DNA from 3 places in the Vibrio sp. CCUG 15886 genome. Region 2 is predicted to be linked to each of the others. Evidence: predicted binding sites of a transcription regulator. Region 2 holds the regulator's gene; each other region holds the start of a gene.
The links. Region 2 encodes MetJ, which represses methionine synthesis genes. Its sites were predicted from a motif close to TTAGACNTNTANANGTCTAA; they were not measured.

Region 1 (10,045 bases), on a different contig from region 2:
AGGGTTGTATGGTGAGCATTTGTCTGTAGGGTATGGTTCACGTGGCGGTTGGTGTCCTTTTGGCATGGAAAGAAAGGTAACACGTTCAACCGATAATGTTCTTTATGAGCTTGACGATCAGGATGCTTTGTCTATATACAAAACGTATTTAGGAGACTTAGCACAAGAACTGCCCGCTAGTGGTTTGCGATTTCCCCTAGAGATTAGTGTACCTGGTCAAGAGCTAAAGCTTGTGCGCACGTTACTCGCGATTGATGACGCACAAGGATCGATAACGTTTGCAGGCAACGTACCCAAAGGCGTCACTGCTAAATTGATGAGAGCCAGTTCAGAATCGCTTATTGAGGGGGCGCGTAATGCCGCGAGTTTGTGCCATCACGATAGTTCATCTCCTGCGTTGGCCATCTTAATCAGTTGTGTCGGAAGGCGCTTACTCTTGAGGCAGTTGGCTGAAGACGAGGTTGAGGCGGTGAGCGAAGAGTTAGGCGAAAATACTAGGGTATGCGGTTTTTACTCTTATGGTGAGATTGCCCCTAGCTCGGAGGAAGGAAGCGCAGATCTGCATAATCAAACCATGACCATTACTACTCTGTCGGAAATATAGTATGCATCGCTTACTGCAGCGACAGCTCAGAAAAGTATTTCCACAAGGTCTTCCCGATGACCCTAAAATTCAGTTGTTGGTTGAGTTGGTGGAGTCTGGCTATCAATCCTTCTCAGAGCAACTCACGATATTAGAGCGTTCACTAGACATTAGTAGTGATGAGCTCAATCAACGCAATCAAACCTTAAATTCGATTTTGGACTCTTTGCCTGACATGAGTTTATGGATGGATAAAGATGGCATTATTCGAGATGTCAGAATTGGTCATTTTGACCCTCCACTACTTGGCCATGATACTGATACGGATTGCATTTTTGAGCTCCCTTTCATCAAAGCATCTAGCGAGTTTCAAGCTTTTCTTGAGAACTATCAGTCACGTGGTGGAAGAAGCGAAGACATCGCATTTCAGTTGGATGACCACGAATATAGAGTGAGGGCGAACATTACTGCTGTCGGGAATCATCGTTGGCTGCTTGTGTTACAAGACATCTACCTGCGTAAAAAGCTCGAAGAGATGCAATATCAGCGTTTACAACAATCGAAACGTGCTGAAAAACAGCTACAGCAGCTCGTGAACTCTGCTCCTATTGGTATTTTAATTTGCGATCCTCGATTGAATATCTTGATGACGAATGATTTTATTTGTCAGCTATTTGGCATGTCTGAACAAGATGTGTTGTTCCACCATCCAATGGATTTTATTTCTTTGCGTAGCCGGGAGTTATTCCAGCGTTATATTCAAAAAACCATTAACGAACAAGATAGTCAGGAAATTGCTCGTGCGGATTTGTTACTCATGCTGCCGGAAAAGAAAGATATTCCGATTGAGATGGCCTTCAGCCGCTTAGTTTTTGAAGGCAAACCAATGATCATCATGTCGATCACCGATATCAGTGAACGTAAAAAGCTTGAAGCCATGTTGCGTAATCTGGCGGCGACCGATCCGCTTACAGGTGCATTTAATCGCCGTAGTTTTATGGAGCAAGCCGAAAAATCAATCAGAACGTGTCAACGTTGGAACTGTCCACTGTCAATCATGATCCTAGATATCGATCACTTTAAACAATTCAACGATAGCTATGGTCATGCCGCTGGTGACTTGGTCCTTGTTGAACTTGTTAAGATGGCTGATTTATCAACACGAGAAATAGATATTATCGGTCGTTTAGGAGGAGAAGAGTTCGCCGTTGTATTACCAGGATTAGGTGAAAAGGAAGCATTTGAAGTGGCGAAGCGATTACGAAGCGTTGTGGAAAACATGCAAGTCCACTATGAACAGCAACCGTTACAAATGACCATTAGCATTGGCGTGGCAACATTGCAGCCGTCGGAGCTTAACACGCCTCTCGAACAATTGATGAAACAGGCTGATGAAGGCCTCTATTACGCAAAAGCGCATGGTCGGAACTGTGTTATCTCACCACTGTTAATGAATGGCTGAAGTAAAAAGGGCCCTAAGGCCCTTAATCATTATGATGAAATGGATTCTGTCTTGCCCTCAGGAACAGTCACCGAACTTTGCTTCGCTTCGAATTCAGCTTCTGATTTTTTGGCTTTCTCGATCATTGGAGTGATGGTTGAACCCTGAACCAATATTGAAAAAACCACCACCGCGTAGGTCATTACCAGAATAATCTCTTTCACGTCGATGAGCTTATCTGGAATAACCCAAATACCTGATGGAATTGAGAGTGCCATCGCTAAGGCTAAACCACCGCGTAATCCGCCCCAAGTGAGGATTTTAATTGACCATGGATTGTATTGGCGGAAGCGTTTAAAGCCGATATAGGACAAAAATACGCTGAGGTAACGAGCGATTAAGACCAGTGGAATAGCGATGGCCATCAAAATCCAGTCCTCTTGATGGAATTTAAACAGCAACATCGACATACCAATCAGAAGGAAAAGCACACCGTTGAGAAACTCATCGACGAGCTCCCAGAAATGATCGAGATGATCTTCACTCTCTTTAGAGAAGCCGATGAATCGTGTCCAGTTACCAATCATAATGCCAGAGACCACCATTGCTAATGGACCAGAAACATGGAGCACTTCTGCAAAAGCATAACCTGCCGTTGGGATGCCAATGGTGAGTAGTAGCTCCATTGAGTGGTCATCAGTGGCACAGATAAGATAATGGAAGAGTAACCCCAATGCGAAACCATACAAAATACCCCCGATGGCTTCCTGGATAAACAACATGGTAACGCTGCCTACCGTGGGTGTTTCGTGGCCAAATGCGATGGTAAACAAGGTCACAAAAATCACAAGGCCAAAACCATCATTGAAGAGTGATTCCCCTTCAATTTGCGTTGAGATTCTACGAGGTGCCTTGAGTTTTTTCACGATAGCCAAAACGGCGATCGGGTCGGTCGGTGAAATGAGTGCACCGAAAAGCAGGCAGTAAATCAGATCAAACTGAATACCAATGAGCTGGCAAATGCCATACAGAGCAAAACCAATAAAGAAAGTAGAGAAAAGTGTCGCACCTAGCGCCAACACGGTAATTTCCCATTTTTGGTCTTTAAGGTTGGGTAGTTTGATACCTAAACCACCAGCAAACAATAAGAAGCCCAAAATACCTTTGAGGAGGAAATCTTCAAAGTCGATGCTCGACATGGTTTGTGTGGCGATTTCAGTTAAGTGGAACCAGTTGTTCTGACCAGCAATTAAAATAAGTAATGAGAGCACCATTGAACCTGCGGTAATCGCGATGGTAGTCTGCATTTTGCCTATCTTGCTGTTTACAAAAGCAATCAACATTGCTGCAGCGGATAGAAAGCAGAGAGTATAGTAGACCGACATACAGTTCTCTATTTGTAACAAATTGTGAACGAAATTCTCCTCGTTTGATGAGCAAATAGCAATCTCTTTTTCCTAGTAAATTAGTCCAAATGAGCTGTAATGAAATTAGTGTTTTTAGACGTCTAGACTCCTGAAAATTGTGTGATAGGATGTCGATAATAGAAAAAGGAATGAGGCGGTATTGTGGGAAGTAATATTAGAGCGCAGATTGAAGCACAACTGAAGCAGCGAATCTCATTGATTGATGGTGGTATGGGCACCATGATCCAAGGCTACAAGTTGCAGGAGCAAGATTATCGTGGTGAGCGTTTTGCTGATTGGCATAGCGATTTAAAAGGCAATAACGACTTACTGGTTCTAACTCAGCCACAGTTGATTAAAGAAATTCATCATGCCTATCTAGAAGCGGGTGCCGATATTCTTGAAACCAACACCTTTAACGCCACCACCATCGCGATGGCTGACTACGATATGGAAAGCCTGAGCGAAGAGATCAACTTTGCTGCCGCGAAGTTAGCACGTGAAGCCGCGGATGAGTGGACAGCCAAAAATCCCGCAAAACCGCGCTATGTGGCGGGGGTACTTGGCCCAACCAACCGTACTTGTTCCATTTCGCCAGATGTAAACGATCCGGGTTATCGCAACGTCAGCTTTGATGAGCTGGTAGAGGCGTATTCTGAATCGACTCGTGCGCTTATCCGCGGTGGTTCTGACCTCATCCTCATTGAAACTATTTTTGATACCTTGAACGCGAAAGCGTGTGCTTTTGCAGTGGAGTCGGTGTTTGAAGAATTAGGCTTCGCACTCCCTGTCATGATTTCGGGTACCATCACCGACGCCTCAGGTCGAACGCTTTCCGGTCAGACGACGGAAGCCTTTTACAACTCTCTTCGTCACGTACGTCCGATCTCTTTCGGCTTAAACTGTGCGCTTGGGCCCGATGAACTGCGCCCTTATGTGGAAGAGCTTTCTCGAATTTCTGAAACGTTTGTTTCCACTCACCCGAACGCGGGCTTACCGAATGCCTTTGGTGAGTACGACCTATCTCCAGAAGAGATGGCGGAACACGTCAAAGAATGGGCACAAAGTGGTTTTCTAAACCTGATTGGTGGTTGTTGTGGCACCACGCCAGAACATATTCGCCATATGGCAATGGCGGTAGAAGGGGTGAGTCCTCGTGTATTGCCTGAGATTCCAGTTGCCTGTCGCTTATCTGGCTTAGAACCGCTGACGATTGCCAAAGATACTCTTTTTGTTAACGTGGGTGAGCGTACTAACGTTACTGGTTCTGCGCGCTTTAAACGCTTGATCAAAGAAGAGCTGTATGATGAAGCGTTGGACGTTGCGCGTGAGCAAGTTGAAAACGGTGCGCAAATCATCGACATCAACATGGATGAAGGGATGCTCGATGCAGAAGCGTGCATGGTGCGTTTCCTTAACCTATGTGCATCTGAGCCAGAAATCTCCAAAGTGCCGATCATGGTCGACTCCTCTAAGTGGGAAGTGATCGAAGCTGGCCTGAAATGCATTCAAGGCAAGGGCATCGTGAACTCCATTTCTCTCAAAGAGGGTAAAGAGAAGTTTGTCGAACAGGCGCAGCTGATTCGTCGTTATGGCGCGGCGGTGATCGTGATGGCATTTGATGAAGTCGGCCAAGCGGATACGCGTGAACGCAAACTGGAGATTTGTACCAAAGCCTATCGTATTTTGGTCGATGAAGTCGGTTTCCCACCGGAAGATGTCATCTTCGACCCCAACATTTTCGCTGTTGCAACGGGCATTGATGAACACAACAACTACGCGGTCGACTTTATTGAAGCGGTGGCGGACATCAAACGCGATCTTCCGCATGCAATGATTTCTGGCGGGGTATCGAACGTTTCCTTCTCATTCCGTGGTAACAATTACGTCCGTGAAGCGATACACGCTGTGTTCCTTTACCACTGTTTTAAGAACGGGATGGACATGGGCATCGTGAATGCTGGCCAGCTCGAAATTTATGACAACGTGCCTGAAAAGTTACGTGAAGCGGTTGAAGATGTCGTACTGAACCGCCGCGACGATGCCACTGAGCGTTTGTTGGAGATTGCCGAAGAGTACCGTGAAAATGCCGTGGGCAAGCAAGAAGATGCGTCGGCGCTAGAGTGGCGTACTTGGTCTGTCGAGAAACGTCTTGAGCATGCATTGGTTAAGGGGATCACCGAGTTCATTGTCGAGGACACCGAAGAAGCACGTTTAAATGCCAGCAAACCACTGGAAGTGATTGAAGGTCCACTGATGGACGGCATGAACGTGGTGGGCGATCTGTTTGGTGAGGGCAAAATGTTCTTACCACAAGTGGTGAAATCCGCACGCGTAATGAAGCAGGCGGTGGCTCACTTGGAACCCTTCATCAATGCGTCCAAACAAGCGGGTTCTTCGAACGGTAAGATCCTATTGGCGACGGTGAAAGGGGATGTACACGACATCGGCAAAAACATTGTTGGCGTGGTACTGCAATGTAATAACTACGAGATCATCGATCTCGGTGTGATGGTGCCGTGTGAGCAGATCTTGAAAGTCGCGAAAGAGCAGCAAGTCGACATCATCGGTCTTTCTGGTTTGATTACCCCATCACTCGATGAAATGGTGCACGTAGCCAAAGAGATGGAGCGCCTTGGCTTTGATTTGCCACTGTTGATTGGCGGCGCGACCACATCAAAAGCGCACACCGCGGTGAAGATTGAACAAAACTACTCACATCCTGTTGTATACGTAAATAACGCCTCTCGCGCAGTCGGTGTTTGTACCTCGTTACTTTCTGATGAACTGCGTCCTGCGTTTGTTGAACGCTTACAGGCCGATTATGAGTTGGTTCGCGATCAGCATAATCGCAAGAAGCCGCGTACTAAGCCGGTGACGTTAGAAGCGGCACGTGCGAACAAGGTGGTAATTGATTGGCAAAGCTACACGCCTCCTGCACCGAGTCAGCCTGGTGTGCACGTGTTTGATGACTTTGACGTGGCGACGTTACGCCAATACATAGACTGGACACCATTCTTCCTCACCTGGTCATTAGTGGGTAAATACCCAACGATTTTTGAGCATGAAGAGGTAGGTGAAGAGGCGAAGCGTCTATTTGAAGATGCCAATGAGTGGCTAGATCGTATCGAACAAGAAGGGTTACTCAAGGCGCGTGGCATGTGTGGTTTGTTCCCAGCGGCAAGTGTTGGTGATGACATTGAAGTCTATACCGATGAGTCTCGCACTCAAGTGGCGAAAGTGTTGCACAATCTTCGTCAACAGACGGAGAAACCCAAAGGGGCGAACTACTGTTTGTCAGATTACGTTGCGCCAAAAGAGAGTGGTAAAAAAGATTGGATCGGCGCTTTTGCTGTGACTGGTGGGGTGAACGAGCGTGAGCTCGCAGATCAGTTCAAAGCACAGGGTGATGACTACAACGCCATCATGATTCAAGCGGTTGCCGATCGTCTAGCGGAAGCTTTTGCAGAGTATCTGCATGAACGTGTCCGTAAAGAAATTTGGGGCTATGCTGCCGATGAAAACCTTTCAAACGAAGAACTGATTCGCGAGAAATACCAGGGGATCCGTCCTGCACCGGGTTACCCTGCCTGTCCAGAGCACACCGAGAAAGGGCCGTTATGGGAACTGCTTAACGTAGAAGAGACCATTGGCATGTCACTCACCAGCAGTTACGCAATGTGGCCGGGAGCTTCGGTATCAGGATGGTATTTCTCTCATCCCGATTCTCGTTATTTTGCCATCGCACAAATTCAGCAAGACCAAGTGGAAAGCTATGCTGAGCGTAAAGGTTGGGATCTCTTGGAAGCCGAAAAATGGCTTGGTCCTAATATTAATGGCTGATACTGGCCTGCGTTGAGCAAAAGAAAAGGTCACAGCGATGTGACCTTTTCTCTTTGGATCAATGTGATCTTGAAACGATGTTTAGCGTTCAAAAAGATCTTGATGCAGTTTTTGGATCACGCTCTTAGAGTCGTGTGCATCGACTAAGAAGCAAAGGTTGTGATCACTTGCCCCGTAACAGATCATACGCAAATTGAAATCCCCTAAGGTGCTGAAGACTTCTTTAGCGTAACCCTTGGTTTCCATATGATTGCCGATCAAGGCCACCAGACAAAGGTTGTGCTCGACTTCAACAGTACATAGCTCTTCAAGCTCCTCTCGCGCGGCCTGTGGCAGTTCAGGTGCACCACCAGAAGTGTCTGTTTTGTCTAGAGTGAGGGAAACGCTGATCTCTGAGGTTGTGATCAAATCCACGGAGATTTTATGTTTTGCGAGAATTTCAAATACTTTGGCTAAGAAGCCGTACGCATGGAACATTTTCGCACTGCGTAAGGTGACCATAGTCTGATTGCAACGCAGTGCCAGTGCACGGAAAAGCGGCGAGCTTTGTGCTTCGTGGCGAATCCAAGTACCGCCTTTTTCTGGCTCTTTTGACGATCCGACAAAAACTGGAATGTCGTGACGAAGGGCTGGAACGAGCGTTGATGGGTGCAGAATTTTGGCACCAAAGTTAGCCATTTCAGACGCTTCTGCAAAGCTGATTTCTGGAATTGGCGCTGCTTTCGCCGCAATGCGAGGATCAGTGGTGTAGATCCCTGGAACATCGGTCCAAATCTCTAGGCCACTTGCTTTAACGCCTTCGGCAATCAAAGCCGCACTGTAGTCGCTGCCACCACGGCCTAAGGTAGTGGTATTGCCTTCCTCATCCGAACCGATGAAGCCTTGAGTTACTACCACGTAATCGCGGCAAAGTGGTAAAAGCTTCTCTTGCGCCAGCTCTGCAATCTTTGCCACGTCGGGTTCTGCGCGGCCAAAGTTGTCGTCTGTGCGTAGGACTTCTCGAATATCAAATCGCACCGCGTTGACTCCACGCTCACGCATCAACTGGGCCAGAATATGAGTCGACATCAACTCACCACACGCGACCAAGTGGTCGGTGAGTTTATTGCTGGCTTGAATCGATGCGGCTTCAGCAAGGCTAGTGATGGTATCGAGAATGGCATACACTTCCGCCGCCGCTTCTGTTGCATCTTCCAATTGATTGAGAATCGCGTCATGAATTTCAGCCAATTGGGCTAGAAGTTCAGCGCGTCTTTCTTGTGATTGAACACCATTGGCCAACTCTACCAATAGGTTAGTGACGCCAGAGCATGCACTGCTTACCACTAAGCGTGTCTCTGGATTGTTTTCAATAATGGCCGAGCAACGACTCATTGCCTCAAAGTTTGCAACACTTGTTCCACCAAATTTCGCTACATTCAATGCGCTCACGGCATTTCTCCCACGACTTCCGAAAAATATTAACCGTTGGTAATCCAACATCCGATGTTTGTTTTGGTGAGGAAAGGGGCAGAGCAGTTTAGAGAGGTCAGTTTGAATAATCAGAAAATCCATCTCAGAAGCTCTTCATCAGGCTGAGCTGATGACAGTTGATGGGACTCAACCCAAGTCAACCGACAGATCAAATCCTGCAATTTTGATCTACCTCGGCACTACTCCCCCTGAATGTTCTGTGTTGGAGTTGCGGCTCCACAAAACATCTGCCTGGGCAGTGCTCCTCTTCTGCAAAAAGCTTAAACATTGAACGTTTTTCACACTCCAATGTCAACGCTTAATTCGATCGTGATTGAAAGTTTTTATTAACAAATTTGTGACACTGGTTTGACCTCTAAGACTGTCGGCTAATTGCTGTCGTTGCTCGTTTGCTTTAGTGTGGAGAAACATAATTTGCATTAAAACGATTACGCTGTCCGTTAACCTTTTTCACGCTTAGCAAGGAGCCGGTATGTCAATTCAAAGCTTTATTCCACCACGCCGTATTTTAATGGGGCCAGGACCATCTGATATTTCCCCGCAAGTATTACAAGCACTTAGCCGCCCAACCGTGGGGCACTTGGACCCGCTGTTTATTCAGATGATGGATGAGCTCAAACAATTGCTTAAATACGCCTTTCAAACTAAGAATGACTTTACCATTGCGGTCTCTGCGCCAGGCAGTGCGGGAATGGAAGCGTGCTTTGTGAACCTGATTGAACCGGGAGATAAAGTCATCGTCTGCCGCAATGGCGTGTTTGGTGAGCGCATGCGTGAAAATGTCATTCGCGCTGGTGGTGAGGCGATATTAGTGGATGATGAGTGGGGAACACCAGTCTCGATTGAGAAGGTCGAGCAGGCCTTAACGCAACATCCGGATAGCAAAATTCTGGCTTTTGTTCATGCAGAAACATCGACAGGCGCAAGAAGTGATGCGGAGACACTGGGGAAATTAGCAAAACAATATGGAGTGCTGACGATCGTTGATACGGTCACTTCGCTGGGAGGCATTCCGCTTAAAGTCGATGAATGGCAACTTGATGCTGTGTATTCCGGTAGTCAAAAATGTCTCTCTTGTGTCCCGGGTCTTGCTCCTGTGACGTTTTCTTCTGCCGCCATTGAGAAAATTCAGTCACGTAAAACACCCGTGCAAAGCTGGTTCTTAGACCAAAGCTTAGTGTTAGGGTATTGGAGTGGGGAAGGAAAACGCAGTTATCATCATACCGCACCCGTCAACAGTTTGTATTCACTGCACGAAGCGTTGTTGATGCTGAAAAATGAAGGCCTGGAGAACGCTTG
Region 2 (10,045 bases):
CACATTCATGACACATTAACGCAGGGGAGAAGCCTCGACGGTTGAGAAACAGCATCACCTGATTGCCCGCTTTTAAATGACGACGCATTTCAGCAATGAGTGGCGCTGAGAGGCCGCTTTCCAGATAGAGCCCTTTGACATCCAGCACTTTGTTGGTGGTTGGCACGGCCACTCCTGCTCGTTGGGTTAGCGAGAGATGATGATATTTGCCCGTAAGTGCGTTGTGTAAGGTTTCTAACGCGGGCGTGGCTGAACCGAGAACAATTGGAATGCCTTCTTTTGCCGCTCGCATCACAGCCACATCGCGAGCATGGTAACGCAAGCTATCTTGCTGTTTGTACGAAGCGTCGTGCTCTTCATCGACAATGATGATCCCCAACTGAGCAAATGGGATCAGTAGTGCAGAGCGTGTACCAATGACAATGCCCGCCGCTTTGTCTCGTGCGGAAAGCCAAGCGTTGAGACGTTCCGTATCATTAAGACCAGAATGGATGACGGCGACTGGCACATCAAATCGTTGACGAAAACGATTGATGGTTTGTGGTGTTAAACCAATTTCAGGGACCAATACCAGAGCCTGTTTGCCTTGTTCCAAAATGGGTTTGATCAAGTTGAGATAAACTTCGGTTTTGCCTGAACCTGTGACCCCTTCCAACAGATAACAGCCAAAGTCTGTCTGGCTGTTAACGGTCGAAATGGCAATGGCTTGCTCTTGGTTGAGTTTCGGCTTATCGACGGGATGTTCAATCGGATTCCCCCAACGAGCCAACTGTGGCGTTTTTTCTTCACAGCTGATCCAGCCTTTTTCTTCCAAGGTGCGTAAGGTTGTGGATGCCACTTCCTCATCCAAAAAGGCTTGGTGAGGCAGAGGGCCATTAGCAAGCATATTCAATACTTTCGCTTGCTTTATCGCGCGACTGTTTAACCCTTGCATCAACTGGTTTTTGCCTAACTCGGTCAGTTGCCATTCTTGTAGAGTGGCAAAGTCAGCCGCTTTGCCTTTTCTTAGTGCAGCGGGGAGGGCGTTATGCAGTGTTTCACCTAGGGGATGTTGGTAAAAGTGGCTACACCAAAGTAATAAACTGTAGACGGAATCGGGCCAAATAGGACGATGATCCAACACCGCTTTAATGGGTTTAAGTTGCTCGCGTGGAAAGTCTGATTCTTGAACCAAAGCGGTGACAATGCCAATCAAGGTTTGTCGTCCAAATGGCACACTCACGCGGCCACCAATGATCGGAAAAAGGTGTCCAGGAACGAGATAATCAAATTGTTTATCGAGTGGCACTGGCAGCGCAACACGAGCAATGGATGGACGCATAACGTGGTGTTTCATGGCAAAAATAATGACTTACAGTCTAATGGAAGCGAGGTAGAAATACGAGAAAAGGGCATGCTCGAACAGAGAGAGGAAAACTGTATAAAAAACTAGCGGAAAATCGTGGAAATAGGTTGATTCGAAAGAGACGATTCATTACTATATCGCGCCTTAAGATATGGCTTTAATTCTGTTTTAGCGGTATCTGAGTTTTATTTTTAACTGCGTGTGGTGTGCGGCAAAGACTCGTATAGCGACACGGCCTACTATTTGAGGTTATCCCATGAAAGCTGGTATCCATCCAGAATACAAAGCAGTAAACGCAACTTGTTCTTGCGGCAACTCTTTCGTTTTCAACTCTACTCTAGATAAAGAATCTATCCACCTAGACGTATGTGACAAGTGCCACCCATTCTACACTGGTAAGCAACGTATCGTTGATACAGGCGGCCGTGTTGATCGCTTCAACAAGCGTTTCGGTGCTCTATCAAGCGGTAAGAAATAATAGCGTTAGCTATTGCTGTTTGAGAAAAAGGTCGCTTATGCGGCCTTTTTTGCATTCAACGCCTAGGAGACGCTTTCTCTCACGCACCATCCCCTATGCCATCTGGTCTTACTTCTATCTTATTCACAATTTTTATAGATTTGCCTCGCATTCTTGGCTAGGAAGATTGACTTATATCAATTAGAATTTCTCTCTAAATTGAACAAAAAAGCAGAGTTTTTGTTCAACCTAAAGTGTTCCCCCCTTTACCGTACACGCAAAAAGAGAATAACCATTTATGTCCGATGACAATAGCCAGCAAATGACCCCTGAAGAAGTACTTCGCCAACAAGCTCTTGATTATCATGCTTTGCCAACGGCGGGTAAAATTGCCGTCGCTCTAACCAAACCTGCGGAAACCGCTAAAGATCTTGCTTTAGCTTACAGTCCAGGTGTCGCGGAGCCGGTTCGCGAAATCGCACAGAACCCAGACAACGTTTACAAGTACACCTCAAAGGGAAATATGGTGGCCGTTATCTCTAACGGTACGGCAATTTTGGGTCTAGGTAACTTAGGTCCTTTGGCATCAAAGCCAGTAATGGAAGGTAAGGCACTGCTGTTTAAGCGTTTTGCTGGTCTTGATTCTATCGATATTGAAGTGAAGCATCGCACCATCGACGAATTCGTGGATACGGTCGCGAACATTGCAGATACCTTTGGTGGTATCAATTTAGAAGACATCAAAGCACCAGACTGTTTTGAAATTGAAAAACGTCTGATTGAGCGTTGTGATGTGCCAGTGTTCCATGATGACCAACATGGTACGGCCATTGTCACCGCGGCTGGTATGCTGAATGCGATCGAACTGCAGGGTAAGAAGCTAAACGAATGTATTATTGTTTGTCTTGGTGCGGGTGCGGCTGCCGTGGCGTGTATGGAGCTGCTGATCAAATGTGGCGCGATGCGTGAAAAGATCTACATGCTGGATCGTAAAGGTGTGATTCATACACGTCGTGATGATCTCAACGAGTACAAGCAACTGTTCGCCAACAATACAGACAAGCGCACACTGGAAGATGTGATCAGCGGTGCGGATCTCTTCCTTGGCGTGTCTGGTCCAAACCTAATGCCTGCAGAAGCGCTGAAGCTGATGGCGGATAAACCGGTTGTGTTTGCGTGTTCAAACCCTGATCCAGAAATCAAGCCAGAGTTGGCGCATGAAGTGCGCAGCGATCTTATCATGGGTACAGGTCGCAGCGACTATCCGAACCAAGTGAACAACGTGTTGTGCTTCCCATTCATTTTCCGTGGCGCTCTGGATGTTCGTGCTAGTGAAATTAATGATGAAATGAAGTTGGCAGCGGTTGAAGCGATTCGTCAATTGGCGAAAGAGCCAGTGCCAGAAGCGGTATTGAAAGCGGCAGGTGTTGAATCGCTGAGCTTTGGCCCGCAATACATTATTCCCAAACCAATGGATTCACGTTTGCTGCCTCGCGTGGCGAAAGCCGTTGCTCAGGCGGCAGTTGATACCGGTGTGGCTCGTATTCCAATGCCAGAAAACTACATGGCCGAGTAAATCACAGCCTAAACAAACGGGACGCTTTAAGCGTCCCGTTTTTGATCAGATACCACTTTCCCCCGGTGTGGTAAAGCTAACGAGGTTTAGTCGTCATACGCTTCAAATTCGATACCCATCGCCGTCATCAATTCTTTGGCTTCTGTTGGGATATCATCCGGGCGATCTTTTCTGAGATCTTCATCCGTCGGCAGTGGCTGGCCAGTGTACGCATGCAGAAATGCCTCACACAACAACTCACTGTTTGTTGCGTGGCGTAGGTTATTAATTTGACGACGAGTACGTTCATCCGTCAGAACTTTTAGTACTTTAAGCGGGATAGAAACGGTAATTTTTTTTACTTGCTCGCTTTTCTTTCCATGCTCTGCGTATGGACTTATGTATTCGCCATTCCAGTCAGCCATTGCGCACCTTCAGAGTAATAATCGGTTAATAAAAATTGTAAGCGGAGATTTTAGCTGGATTTACCGCCATAAGCAAAGACATATAGACGTCTAGAAGTGTTGACGTCTTAAATTTTGATGGTTAAAGTGACAACTATTAATGGAGAGGAAGGCGTTCCGATAACAGTAGCGCATTCTTATTAAGAATTCATCTTCGCAGAAAGGAAACATCATGAGTCACCACAAGCCAGCCACGATTGCCGTTAGAACGGGCATCGAATCCGATACTCAATACCGTGCCGTTGTGCCACCGATCTATTTGTCGACGAACTATGGTTTCTCTGCCTTTGGCGAAGTGCCTAAATACGACTATACCCGCTCAGGCAACCCAAATCGTGGTCTACTAGAGCAAGCGTTGTTTGAGCTCGAATCTGGTAAAGGTGCGGTGGTCACAAACTGCGGGACATCAGCACTTAACTTGTGGGTGTCTGCTTTTTTAAGCCCTGACGATCTTATTGTGGCACCTCATGATTGTTATGGCGGTACCTACCGTCTTTTCAATACTCGAGCGAAGAAAGGGGATTTTAAAGTCCGCTTTGTCGACCAATCCGACAGTGCTGCACTGGATGCGGCGTTGGCGCTTAACCCCAAACTGGTGTTGCTTGAAACGCCTTCCAACCCGCTCGTGCGTGTGGTGGACATCGCGGAAGTGTGTGAGAAAGCCCATAAAGTGGGCGCGTTGGTGGCGGTCGATAACACCTTTTTGACACCGGTGTACCAAAAGCCTTTGGAGCTGGGGGCAGACTTTGTGATTCACTCGACAACCAAGTATATCAATGGGCATTCTGATGTGATTGGCGGTGTGGTGATCACCAAAACCGAAGAGCACGCAACAGAACTGGCGTGGTGGGGGAACTGCCTTGGCGCAACCGGCACGCCATTTGATAGCTATATGACGCTACGTGGTATCCGTACATTGGGGGCACGTATGCGCGTGCATGAAGAAAGTTCGCAACAAATCCTCTCTTATCTGCAAACTCAAGAGTTAGTCGGCACCATTTATCACCCGAGTTTGCCAGCGCATCCAGGTCATGAGATCGCCAAAAAGCAGCAATCGGGCTTTGGATCGATGTTGAGCTTTGAATTTGCTGGCAGCTTTGAGCAATTGAAAGTGTTTGTGAAAGCGCTAGATTTGTTTTCATTAGCGGAGTCACTTGGTGGTGTCGAAAGCTTGGTTTGTCATCCGGCATCTATGACTCATCGTGCGATGGGAGAGGAAGCACTCGCAGAAGCTGGCGTCACGCAACAGTTATTGCGTTTATCGGTGGGGCTGGAAGATGCGCAAGATCTGATTGCCGACCTCAAGCTGGCCTTTCAACAAGCGAAGGAGAGCTGTTAATGAGTCAAGTTCGACAACTGCACAAATTTGGTGGAAGCAGCCTTGCGGATCCGGATTGCTATCGTCGTGTGGTGAACATCCTCAAAGAGTACTCGGGTGATAACGATTTAGTGGTGGTGTCGGCAGCGGGCAAAACCACCAACCGCTTAATTGAATTTAGTGAGGCGCTGGAGAAGGACGGCCGTTTGGCTCACGAAGCATTGCAAGCTTTGCGTCAATATCAAACCGGATTGGTGGAAGCACTGATCGCGTCGAACCAGCGTAGCGAGCTGCTTGATCAACTTGCTGATGAGTTCAGCACGTTGGCCGAGCTCTCCGCACCACTCACAACCGCGCAAAAAGCAGCGATCTTAGGCCATGGAGAAGTGTGGTCGTCGCGTCTACTGGCTGCGCTGTTGAATCAACATGATCTGGCCGCGGTGGCTCAGGATGCGCGTGCGTTTTTACGGGCTGAAACAGGCACCCAACCTGAAGTGGATCGAGCACGTTCTTATCCTCTGATTAAAGAAGTGTTGGCGCAGCACTCACATCGCCGTGTGGTGATCACCGGCTTTATGGCGCAAAACCAAGCAGGCGAAACGGTCTTATTAGGGCGCAATGGCTCTGACTACTCTGCTACCGTGATTGGTGCGTTGGCGGAAGTGGCTAAAGTGACGATTTGGAGTGATGTGGCTGGGGTGTACAGCGCCGACCCTCGTTTGGTCAGTGACGCTTGTTTGCTGCCGTTACTGCGTTTGGATGAAGCCAGTGAACTTGCGCGCTTAGCCGCTCCAGTCCTGCATAGCCGAACATTACAGCCAGTGGCACAAAGTGCCACCGAGCTTAATCTGCGCTGCAGCTACACCCCTGAGTCGGGTTCTACCCGTATTGAACGCGTATTGGCGTCTGGGCGTGGTGCCAAAATCATCACCTCGCTTGACGATGTTATGTTAGTTCAATTGAACTTCTCTGCTGGTCATGACTTTGATCGCCAGCAGCAAGAGGTATTGAGTGCACTCAAACGCGCGCAGTTGGAACCATTGGCGTTTGAAGCACAAAAAGATCAATTTATGCTGCGCTTAGCGTATACCACTGAAATTGCTGGTGGCGCTTTGGCACATCTGCAAGAGTTGGGTTTGGCCGCCGAGATCAAGCTGAAAGAGGGCTTTTCGCTGGTCGCCGCTGTCGGGGCTGGAGTGACGAACAATGCCAGCCATTGTTTTGGTTTCTATCAGCAACTGAAACACTCTCCTGTGGAATTCATTTCTGAAGCTGAATCAGGATTGAGTTTGGTTGCGGTGATGCGCCGAGTCGATATTCCGGTACTGGTGAAAGCGATCCATACCCAACTGTTTCAAGCCCAGAAGCGTGTGGCGTTGGCCCTGTGTGGTAAAGGTAATATCGGATCCAGTTGGTTATCTCTGTTTGCGCAGCAGAAAAGTGAGTTGGAAAAACGCCATGGTATGAACTTTGAGTTGGTGGCCGTGGTGGATAGCCAAACTTATCTGTTCAATGAACAAGGTTTAGATGCTGCGGCAGTACACGCGCATTTTGATGATGACTCGGTACCGAATGATGGGGCCAATTGGCTACAACGATTGAGTTCAATCCAAGACTATGACGAAGTGGTGGTATTGGATGTCACGGCCAGCCGCGAGTTGGCAGCGCAATATTTGGATATTGCCCATCAAGGTATGCACCTCATTTCCGCGAATAAAATTGCGGGCTCAGCGAGCAGCGATTACTACTACCAAGTGCAAGATGCCTTCAGCAAAATTGGCCGTCATTGGTTGTATAACGCAACCGTGGGTGCAGGTTTGCCGATTAATCACACGGTGAGAGATTTACGCGAAAGTGGTGATGAAATCGTGGCACTTTCTGGCATCTTCTCTGGCACGCTCTCTTGGCTGTTCCAGCAGTTTGATGGTTCAGTACCGTTTGCAGAGCTGGTTGATTTAGCTTGGCAGCAAGGCCTCACTGAACCGGATCCTCGCAGCGATTTAGATGGATCAGATGTGATGCGTAAGCTGGTGATCTTGGCTCGCGAATCAGGCTTAGACATTGAGCCAGAAAACGTCAAAGTGGAATCCTTGGTGCCTGAAGAGCTTAAAGAACTTTCTCTTGATGATTTCTTTGACCAAGCCCATTTATTGAGTGAGCGTTTACAAGAACGTCTAACTAAGGCGCAGCGTCAAGATCAGGTACTACGCTATGTTGCCCGTCTAGAAAAAAATGGTAAAGCTCGTGTCAGTGTTGAAGCGCTACAACGAGAGCATGCTTTGGCGAACTTGTTGCCGTGTGACAATATCTTTGCCATTGAGAGTAAATGGTATCGTGATAATCCTTTAGTGATTCGTGGTCCGGGGGCTGGGCGTGAAGTGACTGCTGGCGCAATTCAGTCTGATCTCAATCGCTTAGCTGGCTTGTTCTAGCAGAAGATGGACGATTTGATAGGGACCCAAGCGGTCCCTTTTTTCTACTTGAACTATGCTCATTATGAACTTGAGAAAAATTCATAATCACAAGGTTGACATTAAATCGTATTCAATACATTCTGTGGACATATAGACGTCTAAACGTCGATTTGAGGATTGAGATTTATTTTGTGGCGAAGGGTCACAGGGAGAGTAAGATGGGATACACGCACGCTAGTCATATCGACGCTTTAAATCAGAATATCGCTGAGTTATCAGACAATATCAACGTTTCGTTTGAGTTTTTTCCGCCAAGTACGCCGCAAATGGAAGAAACGTTGTGGAATTCGGTGCATCGTTTGAAAACACTGCAACCTAAGTTTGTTTCTGTGACTTACGGTGCGAATTCAGGTGAGCGTGATCGCACACACTCAATCATTAAAGAGATTAAAGCGCAGACAGGCTTAGTTGCAGCCCCACACTTAACCTGTATTGATGCCAGCCGCGAAGAGTTGATCAATATTGCCAACGACTATTGGGCGAACGGCATTAAAAACATCGTGGCACTGCGAGGTGATATTCCTCCTGGTGGTGGTGCGCCAGATATGTATGCGTCGGATTTGGTGACGCTACTCAAGTCATTGCACGATTTTGATATTTCAGTGGCAGCGTTCCCAGAAGTGCATCCAGAAGCGAAAAGTGCTCAAGCGGATCTACTCAATCTAAAACGTAAAGTGGATGCTGGGGCAAACCGTGCAATCACACAGTTCTTTTTTGATGTAGAAAGCTACTTACGTTTCCGTGACCGCTGTGTTGCTGCGGGCATTGACGTTGAAATTGTCCCTGGCATTCTGCCAGTTTCTAACTTCAAACAAGCTTCTCGCTTTGCTGCGCAGAATAACGTTAAAGTGCCTGGATGGATGGCAAAGCAGTTTGAAGGCTTAGATGATGATCCTGTGACGCGTCAGCTTGTGGGTGCAAGTCAGGCCATTGATATGGTTCGTATCCTCAGTCGTGAAGGCGTGAAAGATTTCCACTTCTATACCTTAAACCGTGCAGAAATGACTTACGCGCTTTGTCATACCTTAGGGGTTCGTCCAAAGAAAGCATAAGTTGACTTTCTATCTCTCCCTCATATAAAAACGGCTCCCTTATCAGGAGCCGTTTTGCTATTTCAAATCATCACCGCCACATTGTCTAGTGTATGTGGCTGGTGGATTAGCCGAGGATATCCAGTTCGGCTAACACTTCTTCTGCCCAGCGTACCCAAGCTTCACGCATCATCAAATTACGGCGCAAGGTGAGGCGCTCTAGGCGGCCTTGCTTATCCAGTGTCGATGGTGTCGCGTAGTAAGCGGCTTCAATTTCTTTGTAGTGTGAGACTAGCTTGCGGGACTCTTCTACTAACTCAGCAAGCTGAGCGCGGTAAGGTGCAGAGGGTTGTACTGAGCAAGCCATCAGTTTTGCTGAAAACTCGTCGCGTACAGTTGGGTGGGCTGTCGGTTGATCAAACCACTCACCTAATGCTGAGCGTCCAGCGTCGGTAATTGAATAAACTTTGCGATCCGGCTTGCCTTCTTGCGGTTCCAATACACAAGTTACCAGCTCTTTCTCTGCCATTTTATTCAGCTCACGGTACACCTGTTGGTGACTTGCTTTCCAAAAGTAGCCGATAGAAGCGGAGAATTCTTTAGTGATATCGTAACCGGTCGCATCACGAGTGCTTAAAACGGTTAGAATTACGTGTGGTAATGACATGTCTTCAATCCAAATGGTCAATAAACTTATGAACAAGCTGCCTGCACGGCGTTTACATTCTTGTTGATGCAATTTGTTTATGTGCAGTCAGCACCAACAATGTTGGTCCTGTCACCTTTAAAGCCGTTTATCACCTAGGGTGGATGGAGCGATTCCATCAGGCTGCAGAAATAATATTTTGATGTGTGATCCGCAGCGGATGAGTAGTATATCTAAATAATAAGCATAAAGTGGAATAGCAGGACAATATTACCCAAAAAACTAACAAAATGCTCAATAGTGAATTTTGGTAGAATAACACGCTTTAAATGTGCGTCATTTCGTTTTTAATCTAGCTTAATATTCTAGTTTTTTGTTGTTGCGCTTACATGGTGATGGTGATCTAGAGCACAGAATGAGTAATTTTTATAAAATGCCAGCAAGGATGAATTGTGGCTGAAATGAGTTCTTGAAACGCCTGATGATGCTTTCCGCTTAATGAGAGAAGTGGGGAGAGAATGTCAGTTGCAAGAGGAAAAATGGCATGAGGCCATTGAAGAATGAGAGTGGAATTGGATGGTTTCCAAAACCAAAAGAGCTGGCGTAAGTCGCCAGCTCTTTTACGTCTCAATGAACTTAACCTGTGTTACGCATACCTGCGGCGATACCCGCGATGGTCACCATCAACGCTTCTTCAAGCGCTTCCGATACCACGCCTGCTTGACGAGTGCGGTAAAGCAGTTCTGCTTGAAGCA
Region 3 (10,045 bases), on a different contig from region 2:
CAAAGTTGATATCGCCCTGGCGATATAGCCAAGCTTCTTTCGAGCGATGCTTGGCGACTTCTGCAAAGCCCAGCGAGGAAAACAAATGCTTAAGCTGCTCGATACCTGTGTTATCTGCGGCGGTGTATTCGACAAACTCAAATCCGTCTGTGCCCAGTGGGTTGATTGCATCCACCATGACTTTCTCCTTTTAGACTGCTTTTTATTTTGGTTAACACTTTGTTAACTTGAACCAGAGTCAGAAGAATTGGAATAGCGCCTGTCTACTCAAGAAAAACTCAATCCCCCCGCAAAAATGTAAAGCATTTGTTACACTACAAGCCAATAACCATAATTTGACTCAAAAGCGTGTCATTCCTTCTTCGATTACCCCTTTGCGTTGTACGAGGCAATTTACACACCCATCGCAAATGTAAACATTATGTTAACCAATGACTGATGGTTATTTTTTCGCTGTTTAAAACGTCATTATTGTGTCAGTCAGTCCGTTTATTTGATTCAACGCAGTTTTATTGTCTGCCAACTATGCACAATGGAGCATTCTGTTCCTACACGGGCGCTGCCCACAGCAAAAGAGAGATCAGCCGAATGATTCCAGTAAACCAAGAACGTCTTATCGAGCATTTTTGTCAGTTAGTGCGCATCGACAGTGAGTCGATGAATGAAAAAGCGATTGCCGAAGCGCTGGCAGAACAGTTGGGCGACATGGGTTTTACCGTGCACAAACTGCCTGTGCCAGAGCACATCTCCAATGGCTTTAACGTCTATGCACGCCTAGAGGGTGAGCTTGAAGGTTCCATCTTGTTAAGTTGTCACATGGATACCGTGGCGCCGGGAAATGGCATTGAGCCTGTGATTGAAGATGGCATTATCCGTTCAAAAGGAAACACCATTCTTGGTGGTGATGACAAATCGGGCATCGCCGCCATTATGGAAGCGGTCCGTCTGTTGAAAGAGCAGAATCAACAGCACAAAACCATTGAGCTTGCCTTTACTGTGCATGAAGAAGGCGGCCTGTTTGGTTCCGAATATTTTGATATGAGCTACGTCACTGCTCAGCAAGCGATTGTACTGGATACTGGTGGCCCAATTGGCTCTATTGTCACGGCGGCACCTGGCCAACAGAAAATCGTCGCCACGATTAAAGGCCGCCCAGCCCACGCAGGTTTGGCACCAGAAGAAGGCATCAGCGCCATTATGGTTGCCGCCGATGCCATCAATCAAATGAAGTTGTTGCGTATTGACGCGGAAACGACCGCCAACATTGGCACGGTTCACGGAGGTCAGGCGACAAACATCGTCATGCCAGAGTTGAAAATTGTCGCGGAAGCTCGCTCACTCAATGCAGAAAAGCTCGATGCGCAAGTCGAGCACATGATCACGACTTTTGAGCGTGTCGCCGAAAAACATGGTGCGGAAGTGGAGATTGAGTCCAGCCGTGCGTACAACGCGTTTGTGCTTAGCGATGACCATCCTCACGTCGTGGAGATTAAGCAAGCTTTTGCGGACATTGGTGTGGACGCGATGACCAAAGGCACTGGAGGTGGTAGTGATGCCAATAACTTCAATGCCAAGGGTTTAACGACGGTCAATCTTTCCACCGGCATGTCAAAAGTACACACCACGGAAGAGTTCATTGCCATTACGGACATGGTCAAAATCACCGAATTTTTGACTCACTACTTAGCCAAGTAACCCCTTCGACGCACTGGCCTCGCCAGTGCGTTTTCTCTGTTGTTTGTTTCCTCTCCTATTTTTCTCTCGGATCCAAGTTCTGATCACCCATTGCGTTGAAAGTTCTTTAGATCTCGCAAAGCAATGAAACGAGAGCTTATCTTTCATAGATTTATCGATAATCATCACATTTAGTTGCTATTCAAATGATTACTATGCATTTGGTTTTAATTAATAACGTGATAATCAAATGAAAAAGACCCTGTTAACCAGTGCAATAGCGCTCTCCCTGACTTTTCCAGCCCTCGCCGCGAATGGCGATATCCATAACGTTACTATTCTCGGCACATCCGATCTTCACGGCCATTTTATGCCTTGGGACTACGCTGCGGACAAACTCAATATGAGCGGCAGCCTGAGCCAAATCGCCACCAAAGTAAAAGCGATTCGCCAAGAACAAAATAACGTCATCTTGGTCGACGCTGGTGACACCATTCAAGGCAACTTTGTCGAAACGTTTAAAGAAGAGCCGATCGATCCGATGATGCTCGGCTTCAATGAGATGAACTATGACGTTTGGGTATTAGGCAATCATGAGTTTGATTTTGGCTTGAACGTGCTTAATCGCTCTCTCACCCAATTCAAAGGCACCTCTCTGGCAGGCAACATTCAACGCCCTGATGGCAACCCGTTTTTGCCGGGTTACACCATCATTGAGCGTGGTGGGATAAAAATCGGCGTGATCGGAATGGACACCCCCATGACGCAAGTCTTCGCTGAAGGAACCAATCGCCTTGAAGGGATGACCTTCACCAACCCGACGCTGGAAGTGAAAAAAATCGTCAAGCAGATTGAGGGCAAAGTTGATGCGATTGTGCTAGTTGCCCACATGGGCCTCGACAATGAAAACGACATCGCAGACACCGGTGTCACCGACATTGCCAACGGCAACCCTGAGCTCGATGCCATTGTGGCCGGCCACATGCATACGCGCATTGATAAAGCCGTGGTCAATGGCGTCATCATCACCGAGCCCGACAAATATGGCCGCGCGCTGTCACGCATTGACTTGCAGTTTGAAGAACAAAATGGCCAATTTACCTTGATCAACAAAGACAGCTACACCTACAAGATCAAAGGCGTCGATTCGGATGACAAGATGGAATCACTCTACGAACCGTATCACAAGCGTCTGCGTGAAATGGCCAACCGCGAAGTGGCGCAGCTTACTGGTGTTAATTTAGTACCAGAAAACGACATTCGTGGTATCCCGCAAGTGCATGTTCAAGACACAGGGATCAGTGCACTTTTCCAAGAAGCGAGTTTTTTCTACGCACCTCAAGCCAACGTCATTGCACTGCAAATTGACAATGACAACGCCAAGTTGGACGTAGGCCCCATCAAAGCTAAAGACATCGCATACAACTACCAATATGCGGGTGGCGAAATCACGGTTTATCAAATGACGGGCAAAGAGTTGAAGCAGTACATGGAGTGGTCTGCTGGTTACTTCAATTCTGTGCAACCGGGGGATGTGACATACAGCTTTAATCCTGAAAGACGCGCCTCAAAGTACTCAACCAACGACTTCTTCGCGGGCGTCACCTACACCATCGACTTAACTCAGCAAGCAGGCCAACGCATTACTGATCTCAAGTTTGCCGATGGCAAACCCGTGTTAGACGACAGCGAGATTCGTATTGGCATGAATAGCTACCGTATGGGTCATTTGACCAAAAAAGGCGGCGTATTAGAGGGTCAAACCTTCCCTGTGCTGTTTGATACCGAAGCAAAATACGGTGAAGAACAAGGCACCATCCGAAATCTCACCATTCGCTACCTCACCGAGCAGAAACAGGGACAATACGTCGGCCAACCGATGCAACGTTGGAAACTCTTTGGTTTGCAGGGGTTTGAGAAAGAAGGTGCGATCGTCAAACAGTTGATCAACGAAGGCAAAATCGATGTACCTGCCAGTGAAGATGGTCGCTACACCAACATAGCTTCAATTAATGTCAAAGCACTGGTGTTCACCAATCCACAGGCTAAAAACGAAGCCATTACTTCCCGCCTTGCCAAAATTGAGGAAGCGAATCCTACAGAGAAACAACATCTTAAGCGCGAGTTGATCCTCATCGAAGCACTGAACCCATAAACCACGTCTGTGCACCTCTTGGTAGGTGCACATTTTTTCTCTCGCAAAATTGTCACAATAAAATTCCCTTCCGCGCGCTTTTGCCTGTCGACATCACAAAAAAAATAGGATAGGTTTAGATGTATAGACGTCTAAAAGAGATTAGCTTAGGGAGAAAGCTGTGCCTATTCGTATTCCAGATCAATTACCAGCCGCCGATGTTTTGCGTACTGAAAACATCTTCGTAATGAGTGAAACCCGTGCAGCAAGCCAAGAGATTCGTCCACTAAGGGTGCTGATTCTCAATTTGATGCCGAAAAAAATAGAGACAGAAACTCAGTTTTTACGCCTGCTTTCCAACAGCCCACTTCAGGTTAACGTTGAGTTGCTGCGTATTGACGATCGCCCGAGCAAAAATACCCCAACCGAACATCTCGATAATTTTTATCGTCAGTTTGAGATGGTGAAAAACCGTAACTTCGACGGCCTGATCATCACCGGCGCGCCGCTTGGTTTGGTGCAGTTTGAAGATGTCATTTACTGGGATCACCTCAAAACCATTATGGAATGGGCCAAATCCCATGTGACTTCCACCCTCTATGTTTGTTGGGCAGCACAAGCTGGGCTCAAACTGCTCTACGATTTGCCGAAGAAAACGCGTAAAGAGAAGCTCTCTGGCGTATATCACCACCGTATTCACAAACCTTACCATCCGGTTTTGCGTGGTTTTGATGATTCTTTCTTAGCGCCCCATTCTCGCTACGCCGATTTTTCGCCAGAGTATCTCGCAGAACACACCGATTTGGATATTCTCGCGACGTCTGACGATGCAGGTGTTTACCTAGCCACCACCAAAGACAAGCGCAACGTCTTTGTTACTGGCCATCCAGAATATGACCCGCACACGCTGCACAATGAATACATTCGCGATTTGGGTGAAGGCATGGAGCCGGCAATTCCGGTTAACTACTACCCCAACGACAACCCAGATAATCCGCCAATTGCAAGCTGGCGTAGCCACGGCCATCTGCTTTTCTCGAACTGGTTGAACTACTGCGTTTACCAACAAACGCCTTACGATCTCGATCATTTCAGCGAAGAAGCGTTTACTAAGGACGAATAGCGCCACACGAAATCAAACCGTTCTTTTACAACAGGCCGCCTTTCACGCGGCCTGTTGTCGTTTATACCCGTTAATCGTTTATGCAAAGTGACTCGCATTGTCGATGTCGATTGGTAGGCAATAGACCCCAAGGATTTATCATCTCTTCAGGCCACATTAAAAAGAACGAAAACGATGAAAAAACAAACTCTTCTTTTGCCGCAATTGGTAGCACTTACCCTTTTGACTGGGTGTGTCACAGTCACTGAAGGCCAAGCACAAAAAGATCCGGACCCAATTGGCATGGCAGAATCTCGCATTGCCTTGGGGCTTGGCTATCTAGAAAATGGCGCGATGATCAAAGCCCATGACAACTTACAACAAGCCCTGACTCACGCTCCTGATTATTACCGAGCGCAACTTTCCATGGCCCACTACTACGAGCGCGTTGGTGAAAACGGCAAGGCCGAGGATATTTATCAAAAATCGGCTCGTCAGCACCCAAAAAACGGCAACGTATTGAACAACTACGGCACGTTTTTATGCAAAAAGGGCGAGTATGACAAAGCGGATCGTTTGTTTAATCGTGCCATCGAGCAACCTTACTACTACTTGATTCCTGCCAGTTATGAAAACGCCGCGTTTTGCGCTCTGAAGGCGGGCGACAATGTAAAAGCGCAAACCTATTTCACTCGTGCGATTGACTACGACCCACACCGCCCCAAATCGGTGCTCAACCTCGCTAAGTTGGAAATCGATACCGGTAACTACCCCCAAGCGCGCCTACGCTTGATGCGCTTCCACCAAAGCTATGGGTTGCAAATTCCCTCGCTTAAACTGATGATCGATTTAGAAGGCAAAGCAGGCAATGTGGCGCTGGTGAAGAAGTATCAGAGTGAATTGGACAAATTGACTGCCCGCCAAAGCTAGCGATTGCTGGCGGATGAATTCAAAAGACGCGACTAACAAAAAACCTCTACCCAAAAAGCAGAGGTTTTTTATGGTTTTACCGCCCACATGACTCAACGTCTTGAGGTTGAGTTGCGGATTTTGTAGCGATCTTTTCGGTGCGTATTGCGTAACTTACGCACCTTCGTTTTTCTCTTAATCGTCAGATATTCACGGTAAATAATCCGAATAAACGCAATTAAGCCAATGATGAGCAGAATGGTAAAAACGCTCAGGAAGCTTTCACACAGCCAATCTGGCTGACAGGGTAGATAAATTTCAAAATCCATCGCATGCCCTCCTATTACGCAACCTATTCGTTTTTAACTCGGGATGATTGTCTCCATCACTCTCGCAGTTTGATCCACTCTCCTCTTTGTTGTTTGTCCATAAATGACCAAGCAACAAAGCGACTGACCTTTTGTCCTTGGCTCATTTCGACGACACGAATACTGCGTACACCTAATTTTTCCAACTGTTTACGTAGAGGTCTTACGTTGTCTTTCTTCGAAACGAGCGTACTGAACCACAAAACCTGATGGGCAAAACGCTCACTTTCGTTCGCCATGCGCTTCAAGAAGGAGGATTCTCCACCTTGACACCACAACTCAGAATTTTGACCTCCGAAGTTAAGTATAGGTTTGTTTTTCGAGATTTTTTGTGAACCAGCTTTTGCTGTTACACCTTTTTTCAAACGGTTGGCGGCGAGGTTGTCTAATTTTCGTTGCGTGCCAAACGCCGCTTCCTGTGCCGAAGCGTGAAATGGCGGGTTGCATGTCGTCACATGAAAGTAGTCTGTGGGGCCAATAATGCCTTGGAAAATATGCTGTGACTGGTCTTGCAATTTGAGCTCAAGCTGCCCCTGCAGCACTGGGTTAGAGTCAGCAATGCGCTGCGCTGACTCAATCGATTTAGGGTCAACGTCACTACCCGTGTAGCGCCAACGATAGTCACAAATCGCAATAATGGGATAGATCGCATTGGCACCGACACCGATGTCCAACGCCTGAACTTTCTCATGAGGAAATGTACCTTTCACCTCTCCTTCCAAGAGCTCCGCTAGACGATGGATATAATCCGCACGCCCGGGGATTGGCGGGCACAAATAGCCTGCTGGGATGTCCCAATTTGCCACTTGGTAGTAAGCACTGAGCAGCGCTTTATTGAGCATTTTTACTGCCATTGAATCTGAAAAAGAAATACTCGCCTCACCTTTAGGATTTTTGATCACAAAAGGAGCAAGCGATGGCAGCGCCTGCGTTAACTTAGCAAAATCGTAACGCCCTTGATGTTTGTTGCGCGAATGCAGCCCAGCACGCGTAACTTTGACAAAATCACAACTCGATTCAGACGCACTGAGATCACGACTCTTTTTCGTGCGCGGTTTTGGGGCTCGTTTCGCAGGCTCTAATGGCTTGGCGGATTTTCGTTTGTTCGTCATTATTTTTTTGCTTCCTGAGCTTTTAAATCGAGGTAAATCATAAACAGACGAGCATCCAGCTCTAGTTGGTGATAGTCCGGCTCCATGTAGCAGCAAAGAGAGTAAAAGGCTTTATCATGCTCTTTCTCTTTAATGTGCGCCAACTCGTGCACAACCAACATGCGCAGCAAAGGCTCCGGCGCGTCTTTAAACACATTGGCAATGCGAATCTCATTTTTCGATTTGAGTTTACCGCCGTGGTTGCGAGAGACGACACTGTGCAAGCCGAGCGCGTTGTTAATCAGATGAATTTTCCCGTCGTACACCACTTTACTGATGGGGCCCGTTTTCTTCATAAACTGGTTCTTGATCTGCATCGCGTAGTCAAACAACGCTTTTTCACTGCGAATGTCGTGACGCACAGGGTAGCGTTTATCAAACCAAGGAATTAAACGTTGTGACTCAATCAATTGGGCCACTTGCTGCACGATATGCTGCGGGTATCCCTGAATGTAGCGAAGTGACGGATGCATCATGGAATCGGACCTGATCATTTTTCAAAGCGCGCTAGTTTACCTGACTCCGCCCCTTGATTCATCGCTTTTTCTTTTCGTCCGCAGCGAAATTGGCTACACTTGCGCCCCTTTTCATTACATGGCAAGACAAGATGAAACGTGTCGTCCTCTATATCAAAGACAAATGTCCACATTGCAAAGATGCGCAGCGCTATCTGGATAGCAAAGGCATTCAATACCGCTTGTGTAATGCCAAGATGCATCGCGGTCGTAAAGAGCTCGACGCGATTGGTGCGCGCTCTGTGCCTGTACTTAAAATCGGTGACCGTTTGATGATTGGTTGGAACCCGAAGAACTTTGAACGCATGTATGGCGATAAGTGATTACAGCTAAACATACTGCTTTATAAATTCGATAAAGGTGCGATCCGCCACCGACAGATAGCCGCCACGTCGCCAAGCCAATGCTAGGTTCAGAGTGACGGGCGGAGAAAATGGCACGCCGACCACGCCACTCTCATTCTCGGTCACCAATTGAAGCAGCGCAGTAATGGCAAACTCTCGCTTTACGATCTTCAAAATCAATGGCAATAGATTGGTTTCAAAAGAATACTGCATTTCAATGCCATGCTGCTGGCTAAAGTGATCGAGAAAATCGCGGTGGAAATAACCCGATTTGAACATCACCAGTTCATGTTGAAAAAACTCTTCAAAAGTGAGGGATGCTCGTTGCGATAACGGATGCTCACTGCCGACAACCGCCATCATCTGGCTAGAGAATAGGTGGTCGATTTCTAAATCGTCCGGTACGTCGTTTTCCGTGATCACACCAATGTCCAAATCCCCATCAAGCAGCATCTTACGAATCGACTGCGTCCCCGCTTCAATCAGTGTCAATTTTAGATTGGGATAGTGACTTTTAAACGCCATTAAAATTTCTGGAAAGAAGTAGCTGCCCATCATGCTTGGCGCACCAAGGCGCACCTCACCTTTCTCAAGCCCTTTCAGTTCATTCATCGCCAACTCGGCATCATGCAGTTGCTGCACGACACGTTTGGCATGCTCATACAAGGTTTGCCCTTCCGTTGTCAGTGCGATCTGTTTGTCATCACGCTTAAATAGCGTCACGCCGAGGCTTTGTTCGAGCTTTTTGATTGAGACACTCAAGGCAGGCTGCGCGATATGCAAAGACTGCGCAGCACGAGTGAAATTTTTCTCTTCGGCCACCGCCAAAAATTGTTTGAGTTGTTTCGATTCCATCTAGATCAAAAATATATCGTCATCATATTTTTAATATATTTTGTTTATCACGACGTGACTGATACTGTGCTCACAAATCAGTAGGAGAATTAAGATGTACGAACTCGGCAGCTCTCAGTATCGCCATATCACCATTGCCTTGGCACTCGGTTCGTTTTTAGTTTTCTGTAATCTTTACCTCTTTCAACCCATGCTGCCTAAATTGGCGTTGGAATACGCGGTATCGGAAACACAGGTAAACTGGGTATTTGCCGCCACCACACTGGGTTTATCCCTTAGCCTTGTCCCCATGGCGGTGTTGTCTGAAAAAATTGGCCGACGCACGGTCATGTTGGCGGGTTTGTTCGCCATTCCACTGTGCAGTGCCGCTCTGCTGCTTAACGACTCTTTCTTGTTTATCGTCATTTGCCGAGCGCTCCTTGGGGTGGCGTTGGCGGCCTTTGCGGCAGTTGCCGTGGCGTACATGGCGGAAGAGTTGCACCCCAAAGCGTTTAGCCACGCCATCGGCGGTTACATTGCGGCCAATTCACTCGGCGGTATTAGCGGACGAATCAGTGGCGGTTTGATGTCCGATTGGTTTGGTACCACGGTCGCAATTGAGGTGATGCTGGTCTTCACGCTACTGGGCGTGATTGCGGTGAGTTTTTTGCTGCCCAAGCAGAAACATTTCTCCCCCAGCACTCACAGCTTATGGCAACACAATCAGACCATCGTCCAGCACCTGCGTCACACCCGAGTTTGGTTGGCGATGGTGATCGGCGGACTCAATTTTGCCCTTTTTGTGAACCTCTATTCCGTGATGGGATTTCGCCTGGTGGCAGAACCGCACGGCCTGCCCGTTGGCCTCGCTTCATTGATTTTTTTGTGTTACCTCGGCGGTACCATCAGCTCCAAATACACCGGAAAGTGGAATCAACATTTTCATCCGGTCAGCGGTATGTTGCTGGGCGCAACGATCAGTTTGTTTGGCATGCTAATCACTTCGATTGAACA

Region 1: a site for MetJ is predicted at 3,524-3,543, ahead of metH (methionine synthase). Genes of this name have one in related genera too.
Region 3: a site for MetJ is predicted at 3,945-3,964, ahead of metA (homoserine O-acetyltransferase MetA). Genes of this name have one in related genera too.

What each region holds. Positions count from the first base shown of each region.
Region 1 is NZ_JAQQBT010000016.1:1,064-11,108, forward strand. Features, by position in the region: gene PQQ36_RS18755 (FIST signal transduction protein) at 1-604, shown strand, start outside; gene PQQ36_RS18760 (sensor domain-containing diguanylate cyclase) at 606-2,045, shown strand; gene PQQ36_RS18765 (cation:proton antiporter) at 2,075-3,409, opposite strand; gene metH (methionine synthase) at 3,593-7,273, shown strand; gene lysC (lysine-sensitive aspartokinase 3) at 7,355-8,704, opposite strand; lysine riboswitch at 8,825-9,003, opposite strand; gene PQQ36_RS18780 (pyridoxal-phosphate-dependent aminotransferase family protein) at 9,219-10,045, shown strand, end outside.
Region 2 is NZ_JAQQBT010000018.1:13,806-23,850, forward strand. Features, by position in the region: gene priA (primosomal protein N') at 1-1,321, opposite strand, end outside; gene rpmE (50S ribosomal protein L31) at 1,602-1,823, shown strand; gene PQQ36_RS19580 (malic enzyme-like NAD(P)-binding protein) at 2,101-3,378, shown strand; gene metJ (met regulon transcriptional regulator MetJ) at 3,465-3,782, opposite strand; gene PQQ36_RS19590 (O-succinylhomoserine (thiol)-lyase) at 3,994-5,160, shown strand; gene PQQ36_RS19595 (bifunctional aspartate kinase/homoserine dehydrogenase II) at 5,160-7,571, shown strand; gene metF (methylenetetrahydrofolate reductase) at 7,772-8,665, shown strand; gene PQQ36_RS19605 (PadR family transcriptional regulator) at 8,772-9,311, opposite strand; gene ppc (phosphoenolpyruvate carboxylase) at 9,927-10,045, opposite strand, start outside.
Region 3 is NZ_JAQQBT010000004.1:63,268-73,312, forward strand. Features, by position in the region: gene hppD (4-hydroxyphenylpyruvate dioxygenase) at 1-178, opposite strand, end outside; gene PQQ36_RS10345 (M20/M25/M40 family metallo-hydrolase) at 589-1,695, shown strand; gene PQQ36_RS10350 (bifunctional metallophosphatase/5'-nucleotidase) at 1,925-3,829, shown strand; gene metA (homoserine O-acetyltransferase MetA) at 3,990-4,931, shown strand; gene pilW (type IV pilus biogenesis/stability protein PilW) at 5,106-5,840, shown strand; gene PQQ36_RS10365 (hypothetical protein) at 5,933-6,148, opposite strand; gene rlmF (23S rRNA (adenine(1618)-N(6))-methyltransferase RlmF) at 6,205-7,299, opposite strand; gene PQQ36_RS10375 (YgjP-like metallopeptidase domain-containing protein) at 7,299-7,811, opposite strand; gene PQQ36_RS10380 (glutaredoxin family protein) at 7,946-8,176, shown strand; gene PQQ36_RS10385 (LysR family transcriptional regulator) at 8,183-9,052, opposite strand; gene PQQ36_RS10390 (MFS transporter) at 9,147-10,045, shown strand, end outside.